Regions from separate parts of the Streptomyces winkii genome, predicted to be linked through region 2. Evidence: riboswitches for the same ligand, from Rfam matches in the RefSeq annotation. Region 2 holds a riboswitch; each other region holds the start of a gene.

What was found. Region 2 has a riboswitch for cobalamin ahead of QQM67_RS08180 (cobalamin biosynthesis protein). Riboswitches for the same ligand answer to the same signal wherever they lie in the genome.
Region 1: linked by a shared signal. The riboswitch ahead of QQM67_RS03410 (ribonucleoside-diphosphate reductase subunit alpha) and the one ahead of QQM67_RS08180 (cobalamin biosynthesis protein) in region 2 are both predicted to bind cobalamin.
Region 3: linked by a shared signal. The riboswitch ahead of metE (5-methyltetrahydropteroyltriglutamate--homocysteine S-methyltransferase) and the one ahead of QQM67_RS08180 (cobalamin biosynthesis protein) in region 2 are both predicted to bind cobalamin.

Annotation. Positions count from the first base shown of each region.
Region 1 is NZ_JASTTH010000001.1:741,865-752,194, forward strand. It holds gene QQM67_RS03395 (D-Ala-D-Ala carboxypeptidase family metallohydrolase) at 1-561, shown strand, start outside; gene QQM67_RS03400 (hypothetical protein) at 697-1,227, shown strand; gene QQM67_RS03405 (ribonucleotide-diphosphate reductase subunit beta) at 1,326-2,378, opposite strand; gene QQM67_RS03410 (ribonucleoside-diphosphate reductase subunit alpha) at 2,378-4,879, opposite strand; cobalamin riboswitch at 5,048-5,190, opposite strand; gene QQM67_RS03415 (GNAT family N-acetyltransferase) at 5,236-5,736, opposite strand; gene mctP (monocarboxylate uptake permease MctP) at 5,815-7,434, opposite strand; gene QQM67_RS03425 (DUF3311 domain-containing protein) at 7,431-7,724, opposite strand; gene QQM67_RS03430 (GntR family transcriptional regulator) at 7,922-8,719, opposite strand; gene QQM67_RS03435 (extracellular solute-binding protein) at 9,051-10,319, shown strand.
Region 2 is NZ_JASTTH010000002.1:893,005-903,334, reverse strand. It holds gene QQM67_RS08215 (excinuclease ABC subunit UvrA) at 1-285, shown strand, start outside; gene QQM67_RS08210 (helix-turn-helix domain-containing protein) at 423-917, shown strand; gene QQM67_RS08205 (hypothetical protein) at 966-2,405, opposite strand; gene QQM67_RS08200 (alpha/beta hydrolase) at 2,634-3,890, opposite strand; gene QQM67_RS08195 (class II aldolase/adducin family protein) at 3,984-4,667, opposite strand; gene QQM67_RS08190 (inorganic phosphate transporter) at 4,887-6,212, shown strand; gene QQM67_RS08185 (hypothetical protein) at 6,286-6,528, shown strand; cobalamin riboswitch at 6,686-6,876, shown strand; gene QQM67_RS08180 (cobalamin biosynthesis protein) at 7,061-8,023, shown strand; gene QQM67_RS08175 (cobyric acid synthase) at 8,020-9,639, shown strand; gene cobN (cobaltochelatase subunit CobN) at 9,639-10,330, shown strand, end outside.
Region 3 is NZ_JASTTH010000002.1:506,610-516,939, forward strand. It holds gene QQM67_RS06535 (IPT/TIG domain-containing protein) at 1-4,991, shown strand, start outside; gene QQM67_RS06540 (cytochrome P450) at 5,123-6,505, opposite strand; cobalamin riboswitch at 6,796-7,021, shown strand; gene metE (5-methyltetrahydropteroyltriglutamate--homocysteine S-methyltransferase) at 7,158-9,551, shown strand; gene QQM67_RS06550 (CbtA family protein) at 9,683-10,330, opposite strand, start outside.

The DNA of each region.
Region 1 (10,330 bases), on a different contig from region 2:
CCGGCGAGCGGTGAAGTCATCGCCGTCGACGGTGAGTTCGGGCCTGCCACGAAGGGCGCCGTCACCCGCTTCCAGCAGGCGTACGGGTTGAGCGCGAGCGGCAAGGCCGACGCCGCCACGTACAACAAGATCTACGAGTTGCAGGACGACGACTGCTCTCCGGCCCACTTCGACTTCGGCGAGCTGAACAACTGCAACTCCGACTGGAGCGGCGGAGCCGTCGGCGCCGCGGAGGCCAAGTCCAACGCCCTGCGCACCATGTGGAAGCTGGAGGCCCTGCGGCACGCGCTGGGCGACCAGTCGATCCGGGTCACCAGCGGATTCCGGTCCAAGGCGTGCAACGACCAGGTGGGCGGGGCTCCTTCGAGCCGTCATCTCTTCGGCGACGCGGCCGATCTCGGCGCCGGACCGCACTCGCTGTGCACGCTCGCCAAGGAGGCGCGCAACCGTGGCTTCCACGGCATCCTCGGGCCGGGCTACCCGGGTCACGACGACCACACGCATGTGGACCACCGCTCCAGCAAGTACTGGGACGCCCCGGACTGCGGCGTCACCTCCTGAGACCCGGACTCCTGAGGCCCGGACTCATGAGGTCCGGATTTTGAAGGCCCGGTCTCGTGGTCCCGACCGCCTGAGGTCCGTGAACGTCCGTCAACATCAACTCCTGCTTCATTCCAGGAAGGAAACCAACCCCCCATGAACAGAAAGATCGCCCTGCGGGCGGCAGTCGGCGGTTCGGCGATGGCGCTCGCCATCTTCTCCACCGCCTACGTGGCGGACGCCACGACCGCCGAGCCCAAGGACACGGGCGCCCTTGCCAAGATGAGCCACTCCGCGGCGGCGAAGAAGCTCGGCGACGCGGGCATCGGCATCACCTCCAGCGGCGGCTGCTCGGACCGCAACAACTCCAGCTGCACCTCGCTGGACCAGGTCAACTCGGAGACGATCGACGGCGCGGTCACGCTCAAGGGCGCCAGCAAGTGCGACCTGACGGTCACGGGCGGAACGGAGACGGGGCACGCGAGCGGCACGTACAGCCACTGGAACGGCTACAAGCTCGACTTCCACATGACGAGCTGCCTGACCAACTACGTCAAGAACACCTTCACTTCCATCGGTGGAAACAAGTGGAAGTCCGGCTCGGGGAACATCTACTTCGACGAGGGCAACCACTGGGACGTCACGTTCCACAACTGCGGCGGCTGCCTCGACGGCGGCAAGGGCTGAGGCGGGACGCGGCACGCGGGGAGAGAACGAGGGGGCCGCACCGGCAGTGCGGCCCCCTTCCGCGTTCCGTGAGCGGTCGCGGCGGTGGCGGAGCCGGATCAGAACTCGTCGTCAAAGGCGACCGAGCCCTCGACTGCGACCTGGTAGGCCGATGCGCGCCGTTCGAAGAAGTTGGTCAGCTCCTGCACGTTCTGCAACTCCATGAACGAGAACGGGTTGCGGGCCCCGTAGCGGGCCGGGAAGCCCAGCCGGACGAGCCGCTGGTCGGCGACCGCCCGCAGATACTGCTCCATCGATTCGGTGTTCATGCCCGGCAGGCCGTCGCCGCACAGGTCGCGGGCGAACTGGAGCTCCGCCTCCACGGCCTCCTCCAGCATCTCCGTCACCTCCTTCTCCAGTTCCGCGTCGAAGAGTTCCGGCTCCTCCTCGCGGACGGTGTCCACCACGTCGAACGCGAAGGACATGTGCATCGACTCGTCACGGAAGACCCAGTTGGTCCCGGTGGCCAGGCCGTGCAGCAGCCCGCGGGAGCGGAACCAGTAGACGTACGCGAACGCGCCGTAGAAGAAGAGCCCTTCGATGCACGCGGCGAAGCAGATGAGGTTGAGCAGGAAGCGGCGCCTGTCCGAGCGGCTCTCCAGCCGGTCGATCCTCTCGGCGCCCTCGCCCTCGTCGAGCGCGGCCATCCAGCGGAAGCAGAACTGCGCCTTCTCCCTGATGGACGGGATGTTCTCGACGGCCGCGAAGGCCTCCGCCCGTTCGTCCACATCGGGCAGATACGTGTCCAGCAGCGTCAGATAGAACTGGACGTGCACCGCCTCCTCGAAGAGCTGCCGGGAGAGATACAGGCGCGCCTCGGGGGAGTTGATGTGCTTGTAGAGGGAGAGCACGAGATTGTTCGCCACGATCGAGTCACCCGTCGCGAAGAAGGCGACGAGACGGCTGATCATGTGCTGTTCGCCGGGCGTGAGCTTGGCGAGGTCGGCGACGTCGGAGTGGAGGTCGACCTCCTCCACGGTCCAGGTGTTCTTGATGGCGTCGCGGTAGCGGTCGTAGAAGCCGGGGTAGCGCATCGGGCGCAGCGTCAGCTCGAAGCCCGGGTCGAGCAGGTTTCCGGCGGGGCCGCTGTCGGTGTTCTTGGCGCTGGTCATTACTGGCATGCCTCGCAGGACTCGGGGTTCTCCAGGGAGCAGGCGGCCGCCGCCTCGTCCTGTGCGGACGGGCGGGGCCGGGCGCCGGGCACGGCGGAAGCGTCGCCGGGGGCGGCTGAGGCGGCGGCTCCGGCCGACGCGTCCGCGCCGCCGCCCCTGCCCCCGTCCCCGCTGCCCGCCGCGCGCGCGATCCGCGTCGCCGGGCGCGAACGCAGGTAGTACGTGGTCTTGATGCCGCTCTTCCACGCGTACGCGTACATCGAGCTGAGCTTGCCGATCGTCGGCGACGCCATGAACAGGTTCAGCGACTGGCTCTGGTCGAGGTACGGGGTGCGGGCGGCGGCCATGTCGATCAGGGAGCGCTGCGGCAGCTCCCACGCCGTGCGGAAGAGCCCGCGCACCTCCTCCGGGATGCGCTGGAGGTCCTGCACCGAGCCGCTCGACTCGCGCAGCTCCTCGCGGGTGCGCTCGTCCCACAGCCCGAGGCGCTTCAACTCGGCGACCAGATAGGCGTTCACCTGGAGGAACTCGCCGCTGAGCGTCTCCCGCTTGAAGAGGTTGGAGACCTGCGGCTCGATGCACTCGTAGACCCCCGCGATCGCGGCGATGGTGGCCGTCGGCGCGACGGCGAGCAGCAGCGAGTTGCGCATCCCGGTGCGGGAGACGCGGTCGCGCAGCGCCGACCAGCGCTGCGGCCAGGCCGGTTCGGCCCGCGGATAGTGGTCGGGGTGCAGCACGCCGCGCGCCGTACGGGTCTCCTGCCAGGCCGGGAGCGGACCGTGCCGCTCCGCGAGCTGCGCGCTCGTCTCGTACGCGGCCAGCATGATCCGCTCGGAGATTCGGGTGGACAGCTCGCGCGCCGCGGCCGAGTCGAAGGGCAGCCGCATCCGGAAGAAGACGTCCTGGAGGCCCATCACGCCCAGACCGACCGGCCGCCAGCGGGAGTTGGAGCGCTCCGCCTGCTCCGTCGGATAGAAGTTGACGTCCACGACCCGGTCGAGGAACGTCACGGCCGTACGGACGGTGGCGTCCAGGCGCTCCCAGTCCATCCCGCCCGCCTCGTCCAGATGGGCCGCGAGATTGACGGACCCCAGGTTGCACACGGCCGTCTCGCCGTCGTCCGTGACCTCCAGGATCTCCGTGCACAGATTCGACGAGTGGACGATGCGCCCCGGTTCAGCGGTCTGGTTCGCGGTGCGGTTGGAGGTGTCCTTGAACGTCATCCAGCCGTTCCCCGTCTGCGCGAGGGTGCGCATCATGCGCGCGTACAGCCTGCGGGCGGGCACCTTGCGGACGGCGCGGCCTTCCGCCTCGGCCGTGCGGTAAGCGGAGTCGAACTCCTCGCCCCACAGGTCCGCGAGCTGCGGCACGTCGACGGGCGAGAACAGGGACCACTCGGCGTCGGCCTCCACGCGGCGCATGAACTCGTCCGGAATCCAGTGCGCCAGGTTGAGGTTGTGCGTGCGCCGCGCCTCCTCGCCCGTGTTGTCGCGCAGTTCGAGGAACTCCTCGATGTCCGCGTGCCAGGTCTCCAGATAGACGCAGGCGGCGCCCTTGCGCCTGCCGCCCTGGTTCACGGCGGCGACGGAGGAGTCCAGCGTCCGCAGGAACGGCACGATGCCGCCGGAGTGGCCGTTCGTCCCGCGGATCAGCGAACCGCGGGCGCGGATGCGGGAGTAGGGCAGGCCGATGCCTCCCGCGTGCTTGGAAAGGCGCGCCACCTGCTGGTAGCGCTCGTAGATCGAGTCGAGCTCGTCCTTCGGCGAGTCCAGCAGATAGCAGGACGACATCTGGGCATGCCGCGTACCGGAGTTGAAGAGCGTGGGGGAGGAGGGGAGATACGCGAGGGAGCTCGTCAGCGCGTACATCTCCGCGACCTCGCCGGCGGCCTCCGGGGACTCGTCCGCGGCGAGCCCGCAGGCGACGCGGAGCAGGAAGTGCTGCGGGGTCTCGATCACCCGGCGGCTCGTGGGGTGACGCAGCAGATAGCGCGAGTGGACCGTGCGGAGGCCGAAGTACCCGAAGCGGTCGTCCGCTCCGCCGGCGACCGCGGCCTCCACCAGGGCGTCCAGCCGCTGCGCGTGCGCCCGTACGAACGCGGCCGTGCCGTCGGCGATCAGACCCTCGCGGTGCCCCGTGGCGATGGACGAGGAGAAGGACACCACGCCCTCGGCGCCCGCCTCGTCCCGGATGGAGAGCGTGAGCAGGCGCGCCGCGAGCTGCGAGTACGCTGGCTCCTCGCCGATCAGCCCGGCGGCCTCCTCTGCCGCGAGCGCCCTCAACTCGGCCTCGCCCGCGCCCTGTCGGCGTCCGCGGAGAACCGCCGCCGCGACCCGCTCGGCCTCGGTGCCGGGAAGGCCGTCGGTCAGCTCGGTGAGGGTGCGCAGCAGCGCGCCGTGCTCGTCGGGCGAGGCCGCGGAGGCGGCGGCCCGTGGAGGCGCGGACGCGCCGGCTGCTGATGCGGCGGCGGCTGCGGGTGCGGCTGCGGGTGCGATGGTCACGGGATGTGCTCTCCCTCGCTCGGATCAGGTCACCGGCTCACCGTGGGAGCGCACGCGGCGGGCGCGCGAGGGCATGCCGCGTCGAAACGGCGAAACGCACACCCTGCGGCGTCCACCGGCCCAACCCTCGGGACCCGGACGTCATTCGGCACGGCCGGCAGGCACTCGGACTCGCGACGGCGGCTCGCGGCGGCTCCCGGCAGGACCGGGCGGCAGAACAGAGCAGCACATCGCATACCGTTGCGGGACAGTTCCGGATTCACACCGGATTCCCCTGCGCGACAGCGAGCACGAGCATACATCTAGTGGCGAGTTCTGCCAGTCGCCACCACATCTTGTGCCGGGCGAGTCCGATTTCACAGTTCGAGGGCGAACGCGTGGAGCGCGAGGCCGGGAAGCGGCTCCCAGTCCCGCTCCGGGACGCGGACGAAGCCCAGGCGTCCGTAGAGCCGTTGGGCCGTCGTCATCCCGTCATGGCTACAGAGCAGGAGCCGTCTCAGGCCGCGCTCACGGGCCCGCTCCACGCACGCGCGCACCAGGGCCTCGCCGGCTCCCCGCCCGCGCCCCTCGTGCCGCACCGCGAGCATGCGGAACTCGCCCTCGCCCTCGCCCGCGATGTCCGCGTACTCCCCGCCGTCGCCGACGAAGGAGACCGTGCCGAGCACCGAGTCCGAGGCCGTGTCGACGGCGACCAGCACCTCCGTGTGCTGCGCGCGGCGCCGCGCGGCGCGAAGCTCCTTCAGATACGGGTCCTCTTCGCCGAAGTCCAGCAACCCGTCCGCGAGATAGGCCTGTGCGGTCAGCTCGCCGACGGCCTCCAGCTCCTCGTCCCGCGCCGGTCTGATCGTGATGTCCATGGAACGAGCATGCCGCGCCCCACTGACAACCGGGCTGTCAGCGGGGCGCGGGCGATGTTCAGCTGGGTGGTGCGGCACTCACTTCGCGCCGGTCGGAGAGGGCAACTCCTCCTGTACGCCGGGGTCTCCGGCGTCCGCCGTGTAGTCCGACGCGCGCGTCTCGTCCACGCCGTCGGGCGCCTTCACGGCCCGCAGCACGAACGTGAGCGCGATCGCGACGACCGTGTTGAGCACGAAGGCGGTCAGGCCGATGTACCCCATCTCCCCGATGCCCGGGATGATGTCGTTGGGGCCGCCGAAGTGCTTCTGCACCGGCGAGGAGACGCCGTACGCGGTCAGCGTGCCGTACAGCATGCCCACGGCCCAGCCGCCCAGCAGCGCCCACCGGTGGAACCAGCGCGTGAAGAGGCCCCCGACGAGGGCCGGGAACGTCTGAAGGATCCAGATGCCGCCCAGCAGCTGGAAGTTGATCGCCACGGTCTTGTCCATGCCGAGCACGAAGATCAGAGCGCCGACCTTCACCAGCAGCGAGACGAGCTTTGAGACCTTGGTCTCCTCCGCCGGTGTCGCGTCGGGCCTGAGGAAGTCCTTGTAGATGTTCCTGGTGAAGAGGTTGGCCGCCGCGATCGACATGATCGCCGCCGGTACGAGCGCGCCGATGCCGATGGCCGCGAACGCGACGCCCGCGAACCAGGCCGGGAACATGTTCTCGAAGAGCTGCGGGATGGCCAGCTGCCCGTTCGTCACCTTGATCCCCGCAGCGATCGCCATGAAGCCCAGCAGTGCGAGCAGGCCCAGCATCAGCGAGTACAGCGGCAGGATCGTGGTGTTCCGCCGGATCACGTTGCGGCTGCGGCTGGAGAGCGTCGCGGTGACCGAGTGCGGATACATGAAGAGCGCGAGCGCCGAACCGAACGCGAGCGTGGCGTACGCCCACTGGTTGGGCGAGCTGGTTACGACCTCGCCCTTGGGCTTCCCGGTGGCCGGGTTGGTCTGCGAGAGCGCGTCGCCGGCCTTGGCGAAGATGTCGTCGAATCCGCCCAGTTTGATGGGGATGTAGATGATCGCCACCGCGATGACGATGTAGATCAGCGTGTCCTTGACGAACGCGATCAGCGCCGGAGCCCGCAGCCCGGACGAGTAGGTGTACGCGGCCAGGACCGCGAACGCGATCAGCAGCGGCAGGTCCTTGACGAACCAGTGCGTCGACTCGCCCCCGCCGATGCCCATGACGTCCAGCACCGACTGGATGCCGACGAGCTGAAGCGCGATGTACGGCATGGTCGCGAGGATGCCGGTCACCGCGACGGCCAGCGCCAGCGACTTGGAACCGAATCGGCCGCGAACGAAGTCCGAGGTCGTCACGTAGCCGTGCCGGTGCGAGACGGACCACAGCCGCGGCAGGAAGGTGAAGATGAGCGGATACACGAGGATCGTGTACGGGACGGCGAAGAAGCCGGACGCACCGGCCGCGTAGATCGCCGCCGGCACCGCCACGAACGTGTACGCCGTGTACAAGTCGCCGCCGAGCAGGAACCAGGTGACCCAGGTGCCGAAGCTCCGCCCGCCCAGGCCCCATTCGTCGAGGCTGTCGGCGTTCTCCGCCTTGCGCCAGCGCGCTGCGAGGAATCCCATCGCCGTGACGAGCAGGAAGAAGAAGACGAAGACGGCCAGTGCGACGCCGTTCACGCCGTTCATCGGGCACCGTCCTCTCCGCGGGCGCTCCGCCGCCGGGCCTCGTCACGCTTGACGAGCTTGTACGCGATCACCGTCAACGCGGCCGAGATCAGCACCCAGGCCATCTGGTACCAGTAGAAGAACGGCATTCCCGCCAGGGCGGGTTCTGTACGCGAATAGGAACCGACCCACAGGAGTGCGATGAAAGGGATGAACAGGCACAGCCCGATGACGACTCGTATCGGCGTGATGAGGGGGCCTCGCGACTGAGACTGCGGTTCGGTCTCGGGTGTTTCGGGTGGCGCTGCCATGCCTCGGCTCCGTCCGTCGGTTTTCTCCTGCGAGACGCGCAGGAAATCTAAACGAGCGGTTCGTGCCCCGTCACTACCTGCACGGATAACGGAACAGCACCTTTTGTTTCGTGGGGCACGCGGTGCGCGACGCCGTCCGTGCACAAGCCGGGCCTGCTCTGCGGCTGTTCGTGCCCTCTCGTCCCGTATGAGCCGTATCAGCTGGTCTGTTCGTGGCGCGGGCGTTGAAGATTGGCGACGAACTTGTAGCGGTCGCCCCGGTAGACGGAGCGGACCCACTCCACGGGCTCCCCGTCGGTGTCCAGGGAGTGCCGGGAGAGCATCAGCATGGGCAGGCCGACGTCCGTGCCGAGCAGGCCGGCCTCGCGCGGTGTGGCCAGCGAGGTCTCGATGGTCTCCTCGGCCTCGGCGAGATGGATTCCGTACACCTCGGCCAGCGCGGTGTAGAGCGAGGTGTACTTCACCAGGCTGCGCCGCAGTGCCGGGAAGCGCCGCTGCGAGAGGTGCGTCGTCTCTATGGCCATCGGTTCGCCGCTGGCCAGGCGGAGCCGCTCGATGCGCAGCACGCGACCGCCGGCCGGGATGTCGAGCGCGTGGGCGAGGCGGTCGTCGGCGGTCACATAGCCGATGTCCAGCAGCTGCGAGGTCGGTTCGAGGCCCTGTGCGCGCATGTCCTCCGTGTACGAGGTGAGTTGCAGCGCCTGGGAGACCTTGGGCTTGGCGACGAAGGTGCCCTTGCCTTGGATGCGCTCCAGCCGTCCCTCGACGACGAGTTCCTGGAGGGCCTGGCGCACCGTCGTACGCGAGGTGTCGAACTCGGTCGCGAGCGTGCGCTCGGGAGGGACCGGAGTGCCGGGCGGCATGGTCTCCGTCATCTCCAGCAAGTGGCGCTTGAGCCGGTAGTACTTGGGCACGCGAGTGGTCCGCGCGCCGCCGTTGCCGCTTCCCGACTCCGGCTCTGCCGCGGCTGTGACCGCGCCCCCGTCCGTACTCATGGCTCGCCTTCCCGTTCGTGTCGTGCTGCCGTCACCGGCTTCCTCCGTGTGCGTGGGCCGTGCCGAGTGGCCTGCTTCCGGCTCCGGTTGCGGCACCGGACGCGGCGGTGTTGCCGGTGGTGTTCCGGCCTCCGCCCGCCGTTCCGGGTGAACTTCGAGCTCACATCGTGGCACGGGGTCGGCGCTGCGGGACTCCCGCGCCCAGATGTCGTTCCGATAACGGAACGCGCGGCTCGCTTTCTGCGCCGTTGACACGGCTATAGGTCTAGGCCAAGCTGCGGACTGGTCTAAACCATTAGATCAGTACACCAGGCGGTTGGGGAGGATGGCCGTGAGACGAGGACTCATCGCCGCGACGGGAATCGCGGCTCTGATGGCGGGTGTTGCGGCCTGCGGGCCCGGCGGTGAGGAGAACTCCGGCGCCGACGGCTTCAAGGGGCAGACCCTGACCCTGTGGGCGATGGACGGTTCCACGCCCAAGCAGTGGGAGAAGGACGTCAAGGCGGCCTTCGAGAAGAAGACCGGCGCCAAGCTCAAGCTCGAAGTCCAGCAGTGGAACGGGATTCAGCAGAAGATAACCACCGCTCTCTCCGAGCCCGAGCCGCCGGACGTCATCGAGGTCGGCAACACGCAGACTCCCGCGTACGCGAAGACCGGCGGGCTCTCCGACCTCGGCGACCTGAAGAAGAGCATCGGCGCCGACTGGACGGAGTCCGTCAACAAGTCGTCCGTCTACGGCGGGAAGCAGTACGCGGCCCCCTGGTACACGGTCAACCGCACCGTCGTCTACAACAAGCGGATCTGGGCGGAGGCGGGCATCGACAAGCCGCCGAAGACACGTGCCGAGTTCTTCGACGCGCTCGACGCCATCGAGAAGAAGACCGACGCCGAGCCGCTCTATCTCCCCGGCCAGAACTGGTACTTCTTCGACGGCCTCCTCATCGGCAAGGACGCCGACCTCATCAAGAAGCAGGGCGGCAAGTGGGTCTCCAACCTCGCCGATCCCAAGGTCGGTTCGGCGATGAAGCTCTACCAGAAGTACGCGTCGTACTCCGACGCCCCCAAGGACAAGGACGAGGCGACCCCGCAGCAGGCCGAGGTCTTCGCCAAGGGCAAGACGGGCGCGTTCATCGGCCTCGGCTGGGAGGCGGCTACGGCCATCGAGGCCAACCCGAAGATCGAGAAGGACATCGGGTACTTCACCATCCCCGGTGAGTCCGCGGACAAGCCCGAGGGCGTCTTCCTCGGCGGCTCCAACCTGGCCGTCGCCGCGGGCAGCGAGAAGCAGGAACTCGCAAAGGAGTTCCTCAAGATCGCGCTGTCGGACAAGTTCGAGGGCGCGCTCGCCGAGGAGGGCGGCGTCATCCCCAACAAGGCCTCACTCCAGAAGAAGGCCGAGGGCAACCCCGCGGCGAAGGCTGCGGCCCCCGCCGTCGCGGACGGCGGCCTGACGCCGCTCGTCCCGCAGTGGGCCGCCGTGGAGAACCCGCCGAACCCGGTGAAGCGCTATATGACCGCCGTACTCAAGGGCAAGTCGCACGCGGCCGCGGCCCGGTCGGTCGAGCACGAGATCAACAAGAGGCTCTCGCAGAAGCAGTGACGCCCCGCCGG
Region 2 (10,330 bases):
GAGAAGGGCGGCGTCTACATCCTCGACGAGCCGACCACCGGCCTCCACCTCGCCGACGTCGAGCAACTGCTCGGTCTGCTCGACCGGCTCGTCGACTCCGGCAAGTCCGTCGTCGTCATCGAGCACCACCAGGCGGTCATGGCGCACGCCGACTGGATCGTCGACCTCGGCCCCGGCGCCGGTCACGACGGCGGCCGGGTGGTCTTCGAGGGCACGCCCGCCGATCTCGTCGCAGCCCGCTCCACCCTCACCGGCGAGCACCTCGCCTCCTACGTCGGCACATGACCGAGGCTCTGACGGATCCGCCGGCGGACGCTCTCACGGGCGATCCCGGGACGGGCACGCGATCGTGCCGGCCCGTCCCGTCCGGCCGGCGGGCTCGGGAGTGGACGAGCCTGGAGCCGTCCCGGGAAGATGCACGCGTGCGACCCCACAGCCCGGCGCCGCCCGGGGAGAGCGTGCCCCCGCAGCGCCTGAACCGCCTCGCGCTGCTGCGGCGCGTCCGCGACCGGATCGACCGGGAGTACGCGCAGCCGCTGGACGTCGAGGCGCTCGCCCGCGGAGTGCACATGTCGGCCGGGCACCTCAGCCGCGAGTTCCGGCTCGCCTATGGCGAGTCCCCGTACAGCTACCTGATGACGCGGCGCATCGAGCGCGCGATGGCGCTGCTGCGCCGCGGCGACCTCAGCGTCACGGAGGTCTGCTTCGAGGTCGGCTGCTCGTCACTGGGCACCTTCAGCACGCGCTTCACGGAGCTGGTAGGCGTGCCGCCCAGCACGTACCGGCGCCAGGAGGCGGGCGCGACGGCGGGGATCCCGTCCTGCGTGGCGAAGCAGGTGACCAGGCCCGTCAGGAGCCGCGAGGCGCCGGGCACCGCCGGGGCGGCGAGGACGAGCGGCGCCGCATCGCGGAGCTGACGGCCAAGGCTCAGGCGGCGGCCGGGACCCGCGCGGCGACCGGGCGTCTCAGACGCCGCCCGTGTGCACCTGGAACGCCGCCCGGCGCACCGCCTTGGCGAGCGCGGGATCGGGGTGCGCCGCCGCGAGGGCCACCAGCACCTGCACGGTACGGGGATGGCCGACGGCCCTGACCTCCTCCAGCAGCTTGGGGACGGTGCCCTGCACGGCCGTCTCCAAGTGGTCGACGAGCAGCCGCTGTTCACCGTGGTCGGTGACGGCGGCCGCGGTGTCGATCCACAGCCACGTCGCCTCCTGGCGGCTGAGCACGCCGGGTGCGCCGCCCGCGAGGTCCTCAGGGTCCGCTCCGTCGAGTTCGGCGAGCCAGAGCAGTGCGTACGGGCGCAGGGTCGGCTCCGCCGCCGCCTCCCGTACGGCGGGCTCGGCCGGTGCGCCGACGACGCGCAGGGCTTCGAAGGCGAGGCCGCGGATGAGGGCGTCCTCGCCGCGGGCCGCCGCGAGGAGCTCGGTGATGGCGGAGCCGTTGGAGCGGGCGGCGAGCCAGGCGCGGTACTCGTCCCGGGCGGGGCCGGGCGTGAGGCGGGCGCAGCCGCGCAGCATGTCCTGGGCGGACTGCTCGATGTTCCCGGCGGGGCTCTGCGCCGCGACGCAGATCTGCTCCAGTTTCGTCCACACCGCCCAGTTGCCCAGCGGGGTGAGGACCGCCGAGCCCTCCCGCGGTGCGGCTCCCCAGGAGTCCGACGGCGCCGGGGGCACCCCCGCGTCCGCGCAGCGGGTCAGGGCTCCCACGGCGGCGAAGCCGTCGAGCGCCCAGTCGAGCAGACCCGGCAGCAGCACTTCCTCGGAGTGGTCCGCGGCGGTGCCGCCGCCCGTGTGCGAGGCGGCCTCGTCGGCGCCGTCCCGCTCGGCGCGCAGCTCGGCGACGCGCTGGGCGAGCAGATCGTGCAGCGCGGAGAAGGTGACGGGCCCGGCGGTCAGATGCATCACGGACAGCAACTGCGGCGCGGCCTCGACCACTTCGGCCACGAGGGCGGGGTCGGCGGGGGTCGGACCCGGATAGGCCAGGGACCAGGCGTCGAAGAGCGCCATCCAGCCACGCAGCACCGCGCTGTCGTCCCGCTCCCAGGCGCGCAGGCGCCACCCGGGCCGTGCCGTCTCGCCGTGCAGCTCGATGAGGCCGGCGAGGCGTGCGCGGTCCCATTGGGTGCGCACCTGCTCGACGGGCATCCGCAAGGCTGCCGCGGCCCGTTCGCGCTCCGGGCCGCTGCCGGGGAGCGCCTCGTTCCGCTCGGCCCAGCGCGCGAGCAGCACGGCGTCCGCGAGCGCGGCCCTGGCCTGGCGGGCGAGCTGTTCGCGCGGCGGCAGCCCCTCGGGCGGGGGCGGCGACGGGCGCGCGCGACGGGCGGTCACGGTGCGCCGGGCCGCGGCGATCGGCCGCGTGGGGACGAGGCGGAGCGGGTTGTCTCGCGGGGTACGGGACGGCGTCACAGGAGCAGTCTTCACGGTCCCCCGGGCAAACCCCAAACGGGGGCCCGGAATTGCGGAATCCGCTTCCCGGAGCCGGGCTGATTTCCACGCAGCGATGTGCATTTGTAGGGCGAAACCGGGCGGCCCGGATCGCGCGATGGCAGCGCTTTCACGGGGCCGATGTCTGCGCTTTCAACGGTCTCCGTCCGCTCCCCGCCCCGGCATCGGATCAGCGCTCCCGGCACGGCGTCAGATCAGCGGCGTCAGGAAGTGGCGCAGCCGCTCCTCGTATGCCTCGGGGTCGGCGTTCCACATCGCCGCGTGCGGGGCGCTGGGAATCGTGTGCAGCCGGACGAACTCGCCGCAGGCGGCGGCCAGTTCCCTCGACCGCTGCCACGAGGCGACGGTGTCGTCCGGCCCGTGCAGCAGCAGCGTCGGCACCTCCAGCGCCGCCGGGTCCACGACGTGCCGCAGCTTCTCCGGCTGTACGTGTGCGCGCCCCTGCGCCGCCCGCACGGCCAGGGGCAGCAGCGCACGCGGGGCGTTCCTGGAGGCCGCCAGCGCACGCACGGTGGCCCACCAGTCCAGTACGGGCGAATCGGCCACCACGCCCGCGATCCTTCCGGCGACGTCGCCGGCGGTGCCGGTGCGGCCGCCGCGGAGCTCCTCCGCCGCGCGGAGCGCCATGGAGGCGCCGGCCGACCAGCCGTGCAGGACGACCTGCGCCGCGCCGTTGCGCACCGCGTAGCCGATCGCCGCCTCGACGTCGCACCACTCGGTGCCGCCGAGGTGGCGCAGCCCGTCCGGCGGGGGCGGCGCCCCCGCGTCGCCGCGGTAGGCGAGGCCGAGCACCGGGAGCGAGAGCCCGGCGTAGAAGGGCAGCAGCGGGAGGGCCTGGGCGGGCGTGGCGCCCAGGCCGTGCAGGGTGACGACCCAGGTGTCCCGCTCCCCTGGCATGAACCACGCGGGCAGCGCCCCGAGTTCGCCCGGGACCTCGACGGCGGTACGGGCGGTGGCGCGGGTGCCGTGAGGTCCACGCGCGCCCTCGCCCCCGCCCTCGGCCCCGTCCTCCGGCCCCTCCACCGGCTCGGTCGCGTCGTCCCGCTCGTCCGCGCACACCTGCGGGGTGAACCACACCCTGGTGCCGGGCCGCAGCCCGCCCCGGACGGTCCGCTCCAGCCGCCGTACGACGGTGTCGGCGGGCGCCTTCGCGGGCTCGCCGTCCAGCACCGGGCCGACGACGGCATGGCAGTCGCGCCCCACGAGTCCGTACACGCCCGGAAGCTGCGCCGTGAGGGAGCGGGTGAGGGAGACATATCCGTCGCCGACGGCGTGCACGGTGAGCGGAGGCCCGCCGAACCCCGCCGGCAGCCGCCCCCGCCCCGCAGGTGATCCGGGGCGTGCGGGCCGCAGTGCCGCGTCGACGGCGTACCGTCCGGCGGCCACCGCCGCGGCACCGGCGACCGTCACTGAGGAGGCGGCCAGGGCCGCGGTGCGCAGACGCATCCCGTCAGTGTCCGTGACGCCTCGAGCGCCGGGCCAGTGGCCGGTGCCGCCCGGGTGAACCGCATCGCGGGCGGCGATCCGCGCGCCGGGGGCTCACTCCGGCGCGGGCCGCTGCCCGTATCCCTTCAACTTCTCCCCCACGCGGGCGAGTTCGTCGTCGGGGATGAGCGAGGGCGTACGGCCGGGCAGCGAGGAGGCCGCCAGCCAGACGTGGCACATCCACTCCAGCTGTGCCGTGCGGTCATACGCCTGGCCGAGGGCGTCGCCGTACGCGACCGTGCCGTGGTTCTGCAACAGACAGGCGCTGCGCCCGTCGAGGGCGGCGAGCATGTGCGCGGCGAGTTCGTCGCTGCCGTATGTGGCGTAGGGCGCGACGCGCACCGGGCCGCCGAGCTCCGCCGACATGTAGTGCACGGCGGGGAGTTCGGGCACGAGGGTGGAGACGGCGGTGGCGTGGACCGCGTGCGTGTGCACGACCGCACGGGCTCCGGTGTTCCGGTAGACCGCCAGATGCATGGGGAGTTCGCTGGTCGGGGAGAGGCTTCCCGCGATGCGCCGGCCGTCGAGGTCCACCGCGCACAGATCGCCGTCGCAAAGGCGGTCGTACGGGACGCCGCTGGGGGTCACCAGCACCGCGTCCCCCACCCGTACCGAGACGTTGCCCGAGGTGCCGACGACGAGCCCGTCGGCGGTGCTGCGGCGGGCGGTGTGCACCAACTCACGCCAGGCGACCAGCCATTCCGCGGATTCCGGGTCCCCGGCCGCAGTTTCCTCCACGTTTACCTCCACCTTCGTCGTCGGGGTGTGCGCACCCCCCTCCGAGCTGGATGAAGGCGGCGGAAGAGGGCGGAGAGAACGGTGGTGCGGGAGTGTGACCCCGCTCACAACAGACGCCGGGTAGTGACACTCGCAAGCCCGCCGCAGTTCATCTTCCGTTCACCCACCGTCCCTACGTTCAACGGGACATCAACCTTCGAGCTGATTGTGCCTGGGTGAATGGAACACATCACGCTTCTCATCGGGATCGTGATCGTCACGGCCTTGGTGTTCGACTTTACGAACGGCTTCCACGACACGGCCAACGCCATGGCCACAACCATCTCCACCGGGGCACTCAAGCCCAAGACAGCGGTGGCGATGTCGGCGGTCCTCAACCTCGTCGGGGCTTTCCTCTCGATCGAGGTCGCCAAGACCATCTCTTCGGGAATCATCGACGAAGGCTCCGGTATCCGGCCTGAAGTCATCTTCGCCGGACTGGTCGGAGCGATCATCTGGAATCTGCTGACCTGGCTCGCAGGGCTTCCCTCCAGCTCCTCGCACGCGCTGATGGGCGGTCTGCTCGGCGCAACCGTCGCCTCGGCGGGCATCGGTGCCGTCAACGGCGGCACCGTCGTGATGAAGGTGCTCATCCCCGCTCTCGCGGCGCCGCTCGTCGCGGGCGTCGCGGCGCTGGTCGCCACGCGGCTGACCTACCGGGCCGCGCGCAAGGCCGACGAGCAGCAGACCGCGAAGGGTTACCGCGCGGGGCAGATCACCTCCGCCGCTCTGGTCTCCCTCGCGCACGGCACGAACGACGCGCAGAAGACCATGGGCGTCATCACTCTCGCCCTGATCACCGGCGGCGTGATCGCGCCGCAGGCGGACCCGCCGACGTGGGTCATCGTCTCGGCCGGTCTGGCCATCGCCCTGGGTACGTATCTGGGCGGCTGGCGGATCATCCGCACCATGGGCAACGGCATCACCGACATCAAGCCCCCGCAGGGGTTCGCCGCGCAGACGTCCGCCGCGGTCACGATCCTCGCCTCGTCCCACATCGGGTTCTCCCTCTCCACCACGCACGTGTGCTCCGGGGCCGTCATGGGCTCCGGTGTCGGCCGCAAGGGCGGCATCGTGCGCTGGTCGACGGCGGGCCGCATGGTGGCGGGTTGGGGGCTGACGCTCCCGGCGGCGGCCCTCGTCTCCGCGGGCGCGGCGCTGCTCGCGCAGCAGGGCGACTGGGGCGTCAGCACCGTCGCGGCGCTCGCGCTGGCCGTGGGCGGCGGCATCTGGCTGCTCTCGCGCCGCCAGCCCGTCGACCACACCAACGTCAACGACGTGACGCTGCCCGGCACTTCGGGCTCCGAGCCCGCCGGTGTCGTCACCGCGGCGCTGCGTTCCGTCGCGCCGCCGCCCGCGGCGGCAGCGGCGCGCACCACGGCCGCCGGCAACGGCGGACCGGTGCCGGAGGCGGCGTCCGAGACGGTGTCCGAGACCACGCCGGAGACGGCATCGGAGCCGGCGTCCGAGCGACGGCGCCGGCAGGCGGCCTCTCCCCTCGGCTAGGCCGGTTCACGGGGTCCAAGGCCTCAGCAACCCAAGACCTCCCCAACTACTGAGCAGACAGGAAGCGAACGCTATGGACATCGACTGGGCAGCGCTCGGCGAGGTATTCGGCGTCAGCCTCGTGGCCACGGTCGCCCTGGTGGGCGTGTTCACGCTCGGCATCGTCGGCTCGTCAGCCGGCAAGGCGCAGGGTTCGGCGCCGGGTTCGCCGCGGGGCGGCGGCGCGACGGTGCTCGCGCGCACCGGCGCGTACACGTGCTTCGCGCTGTGCGCGGCGGCCGTCGCGTACGGCATCTACATCATCACGGCACCCTGAACGACGCGGCGCCGGCGGCCTGTTGACGGTCGCGCCGGAGAGCGGAAGGGGTACGGAGCGGCGCTCCGTACCCCTTTTCCCTGTGCCTGCGCCCCTCCCCGTGTGTCTGCTCACACTCTCCCGTCGCAGGTCAGCGGCGAGTTGACGCCCCTCCTGGTACGTGGTGGACTGCCGGAGTTGCCCAACGGCGGCAGGAGAGGAAGCCGGTGCGAATCCGGCGCGGTCCCGCCACTGTCACCGGGGAGCGCACCCCCAACCGAAGGTCACGGCCCATGCGTTCGAGGGCTGGAAGGCCGGGGGGCGCGGCGATCCGGGAGCCAGGAGACTCTCGCCGCCGGTACGTCGAACCAGGGCGAGGACCCTGAGTGAGGACTCCGTCATGCGTGGCTTGCCCGCCTCTCCCACAGCTGTGTCCGCTTCCGCCCTCGCGACCGCTCACGTCCCGGGCGACCGTCGCCTCCCGTACTCCCGCGGCCGGCGGCCACGGCCCGGCGCATCGCCCTCCCGAGGCACCACGACGGCTCGCTGACCGATGCGGGCCCAACGCGCCTACGTATCCGGCGCGGTCCTCGGTCACCTGGGCGATCTGCTGCTGGGCGACCCGCGTCGCGGGCATCCGGTGGCCGCCTTCGGCCGGGCCGCCGCCGCGGCCGAGCGCGCCCTATGGCGGGACGACCGCGGTGCGGGCGCGCTGCACACCGCGCTGTGCGTCGCGGGGTCCGTCACGCTCGTCACGGCGCTCTCGCGCGCGGCACGCGCCCTCGGCGGCGCCGCCGGCGCCACACTCTTCGACGCCGCGGTGACCTGGACGGTGCTGGGCGGCACGGGGCTGCGGCAGGAGGCGCTGGCCGTCGCCGCGGCCCTGGAGTCGGACGATGTCGAGGGCGCGCGGCGGCTGTTGCCGCATCTGTGCGGCCGCGACCCGCAGGCGCTGGACGCGGACGCGATCGCCCGGGCCGTCGTGGAGTCGGTGGCGGAGAACACCTCGGACGCGGTCGTCGGGGCACTGGTGTGGGGCGCGGTCGCCGGTGCGCAGGGCATGGCCGCGTTCCGCGCCGTCAACACCCTCGACGCGATGGTCGGTCACCGCTCCCCCCGCCATCTGCGCTTCGGCTGGGCCGCCGCCCGGCTGGACGACGCCGCGGGCTGGCCGGGCGCGCGCCTGACGGCGGTGCTCGCCGCGCTCGCCGGCCCGTCGCCGCGCGGTGCGCTGCGTGCCTGGCGCGCCGACTCCGCGCGCCATCCGAGCCCCAACGCGGGCCCCGTGGAAGCCGCGTTCGCGGGCGCGCTGGGCGTGCGGCTGGGCGGCACCCTCAGCTACGGCGGACGGACCGAGCACCGGCCGGTGCTCAACTCCCGTGGCCGCGCCGTGCGTACGGGCGACATCGCCGAAGCGGTGCGGCTCTCGCGGCGGGTGGGCGCGCTGGCGCTGCTGGCGACCTCGGCCGCGGGCGCACTCCGTGCGAGGCACCGTGCCGGAAGGGGGAGCACATGAGTCCGGACGGAACGCGCCGCGGCCACCACGCCGAGCCTGGTGGCCCGGCCCCGTCGGGCACCGGCGGCGGGCTGCTCGTGGCCGGCACGACCTCCGACGCGGGCAAGAGCGTGGTGACCGCCGGGATCTGCCGCTGGCTGGCACGCAAGGGCGTCCGGGTCGCGCCGTTCAAGGCGCAGAACATGTCGCTGAATTCGTACGTCACGCGGGACGGCGCCGAGATCGGCCGGGCGCAGGCCATGCAGGCCGCCGCCGCGCGCACCGAGCCGTCCGCGCTGATGAACCCTGTGCTGCTCAAGCCGGGCGGCGACAGCACCAGCCAAGTGGTGCTGCTGGGCAGGCCGGTCGGCGAGATGAGCGCCGATGGATACCACTCGGAGCGGCAGGAGCGGCTGCTGGGCACGGTCGCCGACTGCCTCGCGGAGCTGCGGCGCACGCACGACGCGGTGATCTGCGAGGGCGCGGGCAGCCCCGCCGAGATCAATCTGCGGCGCACCGACATCGTCAACATGGGGCTGGCCAGGGCCGCCCGGCTGCCCGTGATCGTCGTCGGCGACATCGACCGCGGCGGCGTCTTCGCCTCGTTCTTCGGTACGACGGCGCTGCTCGCGGAGCGCGACCAGGCCCTGCTCGCGGGCTACGTCGTCAACAAGTTCCGCGGGGACGTGACGCTGCTGGAGCCGGGTCTGGAGATGCTCCACGGCCTGACGGGGCGGCCCGTGCTGGGCGTTCTGCCCTTCCGGCACGGCCTGGGCATCGACGAGGAGGACGGGCTCCGCCTGTCCCTGCGCGACACCGTACGGGAGCAGGCGACGGCGTCCCCGTACGGAACGGACGTGCTGCGCATAGCGGTTGTGCCGCTGCCGCTGATGTCGAACTTCACCGACGTCGACGCCCTCGCCGCCGAGCCCGGCGTCGCCGTCCGCTTCACCGACCGTCCCGAGGAGCTCGCCGACGCCGATCTCGTGGTGCTGCCCGGCACCCGCGGCACGGTGCGGGCGCTGGCATGGCTGCGCGAGCGCGGACTCGCAAACGCGGTGCGCCGCCGCGCGGCCGAGGGCCGCCCCGTGCTGGGCGTCTGCGGCGGCTTCCAGATGCTGGGCGAGCGCATCGAGGACGAGGTCGAGTCGCGGGCGGGCTCCGTCGAGGGGCTGGGCCTGCTGCCGGTGCGGGTGGTCTTCGCACAGGGCAAGACCCTCGCACGTCCTTCCGGGCACGCCCTGGGCGAGCGCGCCGAGGGCTACGAGATCCACCACGGCGTCGCCGAAGTGCTGGGCGGCGAGGCCGTGTTCGGCGACGCGGACGGCAAGCCGCTGGACGGCTGCCGGTCCGGCGCCGTGTGGGGCACGCACTGGCACGGGTCGCTGGAGAGCGACGGCTTCCGGCGGGCCTTTCTGCGCCGGATCGCCGCGGACGCGGGCCGCGGCGGTTTCGTACCGGCGCCGGACACGGACTTCGCGGCGCTGCGCGAGGAGCAACTGGATCGCCTGGGCGATCTCATCGAAGAACACGCCGATACGGACGCCCTGTTGCGGCTGATCGAGTCGGGCCCGCCCGCCGGGCTGCCCTTCATCGCCCCGGGCGCGCCGGAGGCACAACACGCGGGAGCGTCCTGATGAGCACTGTTCTGCTGCTGTCCACCTCCGACACGGATCTGCTCGCGGCGCGCGCGTCCGGTGCCCCGTACCGGATCGCCAACCCCACGCGCGTCGACGCGGCGGAGGACCTGCCGGCTCTGCTGGACGGCGCGGACGTCGCGGTCGTACGGCTGCTCGGCGGCAAGCGGGCCTGGGAGGACGGGCTGGCCGCGCTGAGGGCGTCCGGGGTGCCGACCGTGCTGCTGGGCGGGGAGGCGGTGCCCGACGCGGAGCTGATGGCGGAGTCGAGCGTGCCGTCGGGGCTGGTCTCCGAGGCGCTGAGGTACCTCGTGGAGGGCGGCCCGGAGAACCTGACGCAGCTCGCGCGCTTCCTCTCCGACACGGTGCTGATGAGCGGCGAGGGCTTCGAACCGCCCGCCGCCATGCCGGAGTTCGGGGTGCACGGCGCATACGAAGGGCGGCCGCGGCGGCCGGACGCGCCGACGGTGGGCGTGCTCTTCTACCGCGCGCACGAACTCGCGGGCAACACGGCCTTCGTGGACGTGCTGTGCGAGGCGATCGAGGAGGCGGGCGCCAACGCGCTGCCGGTGTACTGCGGTTCGCTCAGAGACCCCGACTCCGCACTCTACGAACTGCTCTCTCGGGCCGACGCGCTGGTGACCACGGTGCTGGCGGCGGGAGGCACACGCGCCGGCGACGCCTCGGCCGG
Region 3 (10,330 bases), 390 kb from region 2:
GTCAGGCGGTGACGATCACGGGTACCGGGTTCGTCAACGTGTCGTCGGTGACGTTCGACGGTGCCGCGGCCACGAGCGTGGTGGTGGTTTCGTCCACGCAGATCACGGCGGTGACGCCCGCGGGTTCAACCGGTCCGGCGGATGTCGCGGTCACGACGCCCAGCGGTACGGGCACCGGGGTCGGTGTGTACACCTATGTGGTGGCGCCGACGGTGACGTCGGTTTCTCCCTCGTCGGGTCCGCTGGGCGGCGGTCAGTCGGTGACGATCACGGGCACGGGGTTCACGGGTGCCACGTCGGTGACGTTCGACGGCGCTGCGGCGACGAGCGTGGTGGTGGTGAATGCCACGACGATCACGGCGGTGACGCCCGCCGGGACAGTCGGTCCGGCGGATGTCGCCGTGACCACTCCGGGCGGTACGGGCACCGGGGTCGGTGTGTACACGTACGTGGTGGCGCCGACGGTGACGTCGGTTTCTCCGTCGTCCGGTCCGCTGGGCGGCGGTCAGTCGGTGACGATCACAGGTACCGGGTTCACGGGTGCGACGTCGGTGACGTTCGACGGCGTCGCGGCGACGAGCGTGGTGGTGGTGAATGCCACGACGATCACGGCGGTGACGCCTGCGGGTTCGGCCGGTCCGGCTGATGTGGCGGTCACGACTCCGGGCGGTACGGGCACCGGGACGGGTGTCTACACCTACGTGGCGGCGCCGACAGTGGTCTCGGTCTCGCCCTCCGCGGGCCCGCTGACCGGTGGTCAGTCGGTGACGATCACCGGTACCGGATTCGTCAACGTGTCGTCGGTGACGTTCGACGGCGTTGCTGCCACAGGCGTCGTCGTGGTGAACGCCACGACGATCACGGCGGTGACACCTGCCGGGACGGCCGGTCCGGCTGATGTGGCGGTCACGACGCCGAGCGGTACGGGCACCGGCGTGGGTGTGTACACCTATGCGCCCGTTCCCACGGTGACGTCTGTGTCTCCGTCCTCGGGTCCGCTGGCCGGCGGTCAGGCGGTGACGATCACAGGTACCGGGTTCACGGGCGCGACGTCGGTGACGTTCGACGGTGCCGCCGCGACCAGTGTGGTGGTGGTGAATGCCACGACGATCACGGCGGTGACGCCCGCGGGTTCGGCCGGTCCGGCGGATGTCGCGGTGACCACTCCGGGCGGCACCGGTACCGGCGTGGGTGTGTACACGTACGCGCCGATCCCCACGGTGACGTCGGTGTCTCCGTCCTCGGGTCCGCTGGGCGGCGGTCAGGCGGTGACGATCACAGGTACCGGGTTCACGGGCGCGACGTCGGTGACGTTCGACGGCGCCGCGGCCACCGGCGTCGTGGTGGTGAATGCCACGACGATCACGGCGGCGACGCCCGCGGGTTCGGCCGGTCCGGCGGATGTGGCGGTGACGACCCCAGGCGGTACGGGCACCGGGACGGGCGTCTACACCTACGTCGGGGTCCCGACGGTGACGTCGGTCTCTCCCGCGTCGGGCCCGCTGACGGGTGGTCAGGCGGTGACGATCACCGGTACCGGGTTCGTCAACGTGTCGTCGGTGACGTTCGACGGCGCTGCTGCCACGAGTGTGGTGGTGGTGAGTGACACGTCGATCACGGCGGTGACTCCCGCCGGCGCGGTCGGTCCTGCGGATGTCGCGGTCACGACCCCGAGCGGCACCGGTACCGGCGTGGGTGTCTACACCTACGTGCCGGTCCCGACGGTGACGTCGGTCTCTCCCGCGTCGGGCCCGCTGGGCGGCGGCCAGGCGGTGACGATCACGGGCACCGGGTTCACGGGTGCGACGGCGGTGACGTTCGACGGTGCCGCGGCCACGAGTGTGGTGGTGGTGAATGACACGTCGATCACAGCGGTGACGCCTGCCGGGACAGTCGGTCCCGCGGATGTCGCGGTGACCACACCGGGCGGCACCGGCACCGGGACGGGTGTGTACACATACGTGGTGGCGCCGACGGTGACGTCGGTCGCGCCCTCGTCCGGTCCGCTGGGCGGCGGTCAGCCGGTGACGATCACGGGCACCGGGTTCACGGGTGCGACGTCGGTGACGTTCGACGGCGCCGCGGCAACCGGCGTCGTGGTGGTGAATGCCACGACGATCACGGCGGTGACACCTGCGGGTTCGGCCGGTCCGGCGGATGTCGCGGTGACCACGCCGGGCGGCACCGGCACCGGGACGGGCGTCTACACGTACGTCGGCGTCCCGACGGTGACCTCTGTGTCCCCCGCGTCGGGTCCCGTGGCCGGTGGTCAGTCGGTGACGATCACGGGTACCGGGTTCGTCAACGTGTCGTCGGTGACCTTCGACGGCGTTGCTGCGACGAGCGTCGTGGTGGTGAGTGACACGTCGATCACGGCGGTGACGCCTGCGGGGTCGGCCGGTCCGGCGGATGTCGCGGTCACGACCCCGAGCGGTACGGGCACCGGCCCGGGTGTGTACACGTACGCGCCGATTCCCACGGTGGTCTCGGTCTCGCCGCCGACAGGTCCGCTGGCCGGTGGGCAGTCGGTGACGATCACGGGTAGCGGGTTCACGGGTGCGACGGCGGTGACCTTCAACGGTCTTGCGGCCACAAGTGTCGTGGTGGTGAATGACGCGACGATCACGGCGGTGACTCCGGTCGGGACGCTTGGTCCCGCGAATGTGGCGGTGACCACGCCGGGCGGCACCGGCACCGGGACGGGTGTCTACACCTACGTGGCGGTGCCGACGGTGACGTCGGTGTCTCCGTCCTCCGGTCTGCTGGCCGGTGGTCAGTCGGTGACGATCACGGGCACGGGGTTCACGGGTGCGACGTCGGTGACGTTCGACGGTGCTGCCGCGACCAGTGTGGTGGTGGTGAATGCCACGACGATCACGGCGGTGACGCCTGCGGGTTCGGCCGGTCCGGCGGATGTCGCGGTGACCACTCCGGGCGGTACGGGCACCGGGACGGGCGTCTACACCTATGTGGCGGCGCCGACGGTGGCGTCGGTGTCTCCGTCGTCGGGTCCGCTGGGCGGCGGCCAGATGGTGACGATCACGGGTACGGGGTTCGTCAACGTGTCGTCGGTGATGTTCGACGGTGGCGCGGCCACGAGTGTGGTGGTGGTGAACCCCACGACGATCACGGCGGTGACGCCTGCGGGTTCGGCCGGTCCGGCGGATGTCGCGGTGACGACGCCGAGCGGTACGGGTGCCGGCGTGGGTGTGTACACGTATGTGGCGGCGCCCACCGTGACGTCGGTCTCTCCGCCGTCAGGTCCGCTGGGTGGCGGTCTGGCGGTGACGATCACGGGTACCGGGTTCGTCAACGTGTCGGCGGTGACGTTCGACGGTGCACCTGCCACGAGCGTGACCGTCGTGAACGACACCACGATCACGGCGGTGACTCCCGCCGGGACGGCCGGTCCCGCGGATGTGGCTGTCACGACGCCGAGCGGCACGGGCATCGGGACGGGTGTTTTCACCTACGTGGCGGCGCCGACGGTGACGTCGGTGTCTCCGTCCTCCGGTCTGCTGGCCGGCGGTCAGGCGGTGACGATCACCGGTACCGGGTTCACCGATGCGTCGGCGGTGACGTTCGACGGGGCGCCTGCTACGGGCGTCTCGGTGGTGAACGACACGACGATCACGGCGGTGACGCCTGCGGGTTCGGCCGGTCCGGCGGATGTCGCGGTGACCACTCCGGGCGGTACGGGTACCGGCGTGGGTGTCTACACCTACGTGGCGGCGCCGACGGTGGTCTCGGTCTCTCCGTCGTCGGGTCCGCTGGGCGGTGGTCAGCCGGTGACGATCACGGGTACGGGGTTCGTCAATGTGTCGTCGGTGACGTTCGACGGTCTCGCGGCGACGAGCGTGGTCACGGTGAACGACACCACCATCACGGCGGTGACGCCTGCGGGTGTGGCCGGTCCGGCGGACGTGGCAGTGACCACGCCGAGCGGAACCGGTACCGGGACGGGTGTCTACACCTACGTGGCGGCGCCGACGGTGGTCTCGGTCTCTCCGTCGTCGGGTCCGCTGGGTGGCGGTCAGCCGGTGACGATCACGGGTACCGGGTTCGTCAACGTGTCGTCGGTGACGTTCGACGGTGCCGCTGCCACAAGCGTGGTCACGGTGAACGACACCACCATCACGGCGGTGACGCCTGCTGGTTCGGCCGGTCCGGCGGATGTCGCGGTGACGACGCCGAGCGGTACGGGCACCGGCCCGGGTGTCTACACCTATGCGGCGGGGCCGACGGTGACTTCGGTCTCTCCCGCGTCGGGTCCCGTGGCCGGCGGTCAGCCGGTGACGATCACGGGCACCGGGTTCACGGGTGCGACGTCGGTGACGTTCGACGGTGCTGCTGCCACGAGTGTGGTGGTGGTGAGTGACACGTCGATCACGGCCCTGACGCCTGCTGGTTCGGCCGGTCCGGCGGATGTCGCGGTGACGACGCCGAGCGGTACGGGCACCGGCGTGGGTGCCTACACCTACGCGGCGGCGCCGGCGGTGGTCTCGGTCTCTCCCTCGTCCGGTCCGCTGAGCGGCGGCCAGTTCGTGACGATCACCGGTACCGGGTTCACCGGGGCGCTCCTGGTGACGTTCGACGGGGCGCCGGCGATGGACTTGGTCGTCGTCAACGACACGACGATCACGGTGGAGACTCCGGCGGGGTTGCCCGGTCCGGCGGACGTCGTGGTCACGACGCCGAGCGGCACGGGTACCGGCGTGGGTGTCTACACCTACGCGGCGGCGCCGACGGTGATCTCCGTGGCTCCCGCGTCGGGTCCGGCGGCCGGCGGCACGCCTGTGACGATCACCGGTACCGGGTTCACCGGGACGCTCCTGGTGACGTTCGACGGGGCGCCTGCCACAAGCCTGGTGGTGGTGAATGACACGACGATCACGGCGGTGACGCCCGCGGGTTCGGTCGGTCCGGCCGACGTGCTGGTCGTGACGCCGAGCGGGCTCGGTACAGGGACGGCGGCCTACGCCTACGTCTGATCCAGCCGGATGAGCCGGGCGACCGGCTTCATCCCCGACCGCTGCGAGGCTCCCGGCCGTTCGCCCCGGTGTACATCACCGCGGCGACGGCCGAGGAGCCTCGCTCCGTTCATGCAGGGCCGGGCCGGGTGTCATGCACCGTCCGTACCGGCGGCCTCGAACGTCAGCGACCGGATGCGGTTGTCGAAGCTGGAGGGGACGAGATCCGGCAGCCCGACCGCGCGCATGCCGACGGAGTCGGTGAGCAACAGCCGGAAGAGCGCCTTGAGTTCCTGGCGGGCGAGGTGCGCGCCGAGGCAGTAGTGGGGTCCCCCTCCGCCGTAACCGAGGTGGGGGTTGGGGTCCCGGGTGATGTCGAAGGTGCCCGCGTCGGGGAAGACGGCCTCGTCGCGGTTGGCGGAGGCGTAGTAGAGCGCCACCGTGTCGCCCTTGCGCAGCGTACGGCCGCCCATGACGTGGTCGGTACGCAGCGTGCGGCGGAACTGGATGATGGGCGTCGAGCAGCGCACGATCTCGTCCACCGCGGTGTCCGCGTACTTCTCGAAGTCGCTCTCCCACAGCTCCCGTTGCTCCGGGTTCTCGCTGAGCAGCGCGAGCCCGTGCGAGATCGCGTTCCGCGTGGTCTCCACCCCGGCGACCATCAACAGCGTGAAGAACGCGCCGAGTTGACGGTTGCCCAGGCACTGCCCGTCGACGTCGGCGGTCACGAGGGCCGAGATCAGATCGTCGGTGGGGTTACGGCGCCGCTCCCGCGCGAGCATGGCGATCATGACGTGCATACGTGCCAGCGCGCGGAGCCCCTTGCCGGGGATGCGGAACCTGGCGCCGGCTCCGCGACGTACGCCGATGTTCTCCGACGCGTCGTTGAGCTGCGCGAGGATGCGGGGCCGGTGGCGCTGCGGGATGCCCATCATGTTGCAGACCACCTCGAACGGCACCAGCGAGGCCACGGCCGTCACGAACTCGCGGGAGTCCTTGCGCAGCGCGTCGCCCACCACGGTGGCGGCGACCTCCTCGATGTCCTTCTCGGCGCCCGCGAGCAGCCGGGGGCTGAACGCACGCGAGATGATCTTCCGCAGCCTGGCGTGGTCCTTGCCGTCGAGATTGACCATGGACTCCCCGAAGAGGGCCTTGACCCAGCGCGCGGGATGCGGAGTGGTGACGCCCGGCGCGCTCCCGAACACCGCCGCGTTGCGGCTGGCTTCCTGCACGTGCTCGTGTCTGACGAGCGCGTAGAAGCCCGGCTGCTGCCGCTTGCGCAGAGCGTGCTGCGGATATGCGAAGTACGTGGGCGCCTCCCGCTCGCGCAGCATGGCGAAGACCTCGTGCCGCTGGGAGTGCGGCAGCTGCCAGAAGTGCGGGTCGGCGGGGTTCGCCTCCGGCGGCAGCTGGGCCGCGTCGGCGGTGGTCTCGGCCGGGGTCTCAGCGGGAGTGGAGGCGTCGGGTGCGGCCGCGGCTTCCGGGACTTCAGGGGCTTCCGTGGATGCGGGCGCGGTGCGGGGTGGCATGGTCATCTTCTCCAGTCGTTTCCAGTCGCGTTCGTGGAGGGGACCGCCCCGCGGGCCTGCGTACCGGCGGGGCGCCGAGTCTCCGGCAGCAGCTTGGAACCGGCGGGCCGCTCCACGGCCCGCGCCACACCGCCGCGACCCGGACGGCCCTGCGAGAGGGCGCCCGGCGGAGCCGGACAGGGTCCCGACTCCCGCTTCCGCGACGGCCCCCTCGGGCCCCGCTCGGCCTTCCTGAACCGCAGCGGCGCATGATCTGCCCCGCGTCCCGATCCTTTGCCGGTACGGCACACACCCCCGTACGCTGGAGAAGCAGTCGGTTCGGCCTGTCCGCCAGGCAGGCGCGTCGCAAGAGGGAATCCGGTGCGACTCCGGAACTGCCCCGCAGCGGTGAGTGGGAACGAACGCCGTCATACGCACTGGGCCCGAGCGGCCCGGGAAGCGACGGCCAGTAGGAGCCGGTCCGTGGATCACGGACACGGCGAGCCCGCGAGTCCGAAGACCTGCCACTGCCCGCACACGGATCGTGTGCGGCGATCTCGGTGACCTCGAGGGCGGGTCGGCGGTACAGGCGAGCAGCACGCGGTGGTGTGTGTGCCGCCGTCGCCTCTCCTCCTCCCCGTACCTCCGGGTCACCGCGGGACTCGCGAAGGAGAGTTGAGTGACACCGAATTCCGCAGCGGGCGCATCGAATGCGTCCTCGTCAGCCTCGTCACCCGCGTCACGTCAAGGGACGTCCGCGTCCGGCACGCCGAGGACGTGGCGCGCCACAGTCCACGGCTACCCGCGCCAGGGCCCGGGACGTGAGCTGAAGAAGGCCGTCGAGGGCTACTGGAAGGGCCGCGTCTCCGCCGAAGCCCTGCGGGAGACTGCGGCGGGGCTGCGCCGGGACAACTGGCGGCAGCTCGGAGACGCCGGGGTGCACGAAGTGCCCACGGGAGACTTCTCCCTCTACGACCACGTGCTGGACACCACCGTCATGGTGGGCGCCGTACCCGAGCGGCACCGGACTGCCCTCGAAGCGGACGCGCTCGACGGCTACTTCGCCATGGCGCGCGGCACGCAGGACGTCGCGCCGCTGGAGATGACGAAGTGGTTCGACACGAACTACCACTACCTCGTCCCGGAGTTGGGGCCCGGCACCGTCTTCACGGCGGACTCGGCCAAGCAGACCGGCGAGGTGTCGGAGGCCCTCGCCCAGGGCCACGAGGCCAGGCCCGTGCTCGTGGGGCCCGTCACGTATCTGCTGCTCGCCAAGCCCGCGCCCGGGGTCGCCGCGGACTTCGAACCGCTGACCCTGCTGGACCGGCTGCTTCCCGTCTACGCCGAGGTGCTGGCCGACCTGCGCGCGGCCGGTGCCGGCTGGGTGCAGCTGGACGAGCCCGCGCTGGTGGCGGACCGTACGTCCGCGGAGCTGAACGCCGCGGCGCGCGCCTGCCGGGAGCTCGGCGAACTCACGGACCGGCCCCGGCTGCTGGTCGCCTCCTACTTCGACCGGCTCGGCGACGCGCTCCCCGTACTGGCCAAGTCGCCCGTCGAGGGGCTGGCCATGGACTTCACGGGACCGGCCGCCGCCAACCTGGAGGATCTGGCGCGCGCGGGCGGGCTGCCCGGCAAGCGGCTGGTCGCGGGCGTGGTGGACGGACGGAACGTGTGGATCAACGATCTGAAGCGGTCGCTGTCCACGCTGGCCTCGCTGCTCGGCTTCGCCGACCGGGTCGACGTCGCACCGTCCTGCTCGCTGCTGCACGTACCGCTCGACGCCGCCGTCGAGCGCGACGTGGACCCGCAGGTCGCGCGCTGGCTGGCCTTCGCGCGGCAGAAGGCGGAGGAGGCCGTCGCCCTGGCGCAGGGGCTGAGCGAGGGCACCGACGCCATCGCGGCGCTGCTGCACGCCAACTCCGCGGCGCTGGCCTCCCGTTCGTCCGCCGCGCTGACCCGGGACCCCGCGGTACGGGCCCGCAGCGAGGCCGTCACCGACGCCGACGGCCGTCGTCCGCAGCCCTATCCGGAGCGCGCCGCCGCGCAGCGCACGCGGCTGAACCTGCCGCCGCTGTCCACCACCACCATCGGGTCCTTCCCCCAGACCGGCGAACTGCGCACCGCACGCGCCGACTTGAGGGCGGGCCGCCTCGACGCGGACGGCTACGACAGGCGCATCGCCGCGGAGATCCGCGACGTGCTCGCCTTCCAGGAGCGGGCCGGGCTGGACGTCCTGGTACACGGTGAGCCCGAACGCAACGACATGGTCCAGTACTTCGCGGAGCGCCTGAGCGGATACATCGCGACGCAGCACGGCTGGGTGCAGTCCTACGGCACCCGCTACGTCCGGCCGCCGATCCTCGCCGGCGACGTCTCACGTCCCGAGCCGATGACGGTGGAGTGGACGCGCTACGCCCAGTCGCAGACCGCACGCCCCGTCAAGGGCATGCTCACCGGGCCGGTCACCATGCTCGCGTGGTCGTTCGTACGGGACGATCAGCCGCAGGCCGAGACCGCGCGCCAGGTCGCCCTCGCGCTGCGCGACGAGGTCGCCGATCTGGAGGCCGCGGGCACGTCCGTCATCCAGGTCGACGAGCCCGCGCTGCGCGAGACGCTGCCGCTGCGGGCCGCTGGGCGCCCCGCCTACCTGGCGTGGGCGACGGAGTCCTTCCGGCTCGCGACGAGCGCCGTACGCGCGGACACGCAGATCCACACGCACATGTGCTACGCGGAGTTCGGTGACATCGTCTCCGCCATCGCGGATCTCGACGCCGACGTCATCAGCCTGGAGGCGGCCCGTTCCCATATGCAGGTCGCGGACGAACTCGCCACCGCCGGCTACCCGAACGAGGTCGGCCCCGGCGTCTACGACATCCACTCGCCGCGGGTGCCGGACACGGAGGAGATGGCGTCGCTGCTGCGCAAGGGCCTCGGCGCGATCCCGCCGGAGCGGCTGTGGGTCAACCCGGACTGCGGTCTGAAGACCCGCGGCTGGCCCGAGGTGCGCGAGGCGCTGGAGCACATGGCCGAGGCGGCCCGGACCGTACGTGCGGAGGTCGCGGCCGGCGGGTGAGGCGTGAGAGCGGGCTGTGCGGTACGGCACCCGTGCCGTACCGCACAGCCCGCCCCGTACCGGTGGACGGCGGACCGGAAGAGACCGAGGTGAACCGGCCCGTGCCGGAACCAAGTCCCGGTCCGCCCGGCTCAGTTCGCGGCGGTGGCCGCCGCGGCCGGCGCCTCCTTGTGACGGCGTGCGGCGAACCCCAGGGCACGCTCGGCGAGATGACCGAACGTCAGCCCGAAGGCCGCCCACAGCACCAGCTGAACGGCGAGCGCCGAGACCCGGAACCGCCACAGCAGCAGGGCGGGGAAGTGCTCGGGAAGCTCGCTGAGGGACGGCAGGAACGCATAGGCGAGCCCGACGGCGACGGCGAAGCCGAGCACGGCCGCCACCGTCGCGTACCAGTTGCCCAGGCGCGGTGCCAGGCGCTTGCCGAGGATCGTCGCCCCGACGGCCAGCAGCACGCTCAGCAGCACCATCAGGAAGTACAGAGCCGTGCGCTTGTCGAGGCTCGCCGGGTCGCCCACGGAAGGCGGGTTGGCCGGGTACTTCAGGAACGGCACCAGATACACGCACACGAACGCGGCGCCCGACAGCAGCACCGCCGTCGCGCGCGGGCCGAAGCGGCCCACGCGCCCCAGCGCGAAGCTGAAGGCCAGCGAGGCGATGCCGCCCAGAGCCACGCCGTAGACCAGGACTGCCGTGGCGAGGCCCGCGGTGGACTGCATGCCGCGGCTGACGATTTCCGCACCGTGCTCGTGCGAATGCGCGTGGGCCTCCTCGAAGGCGAT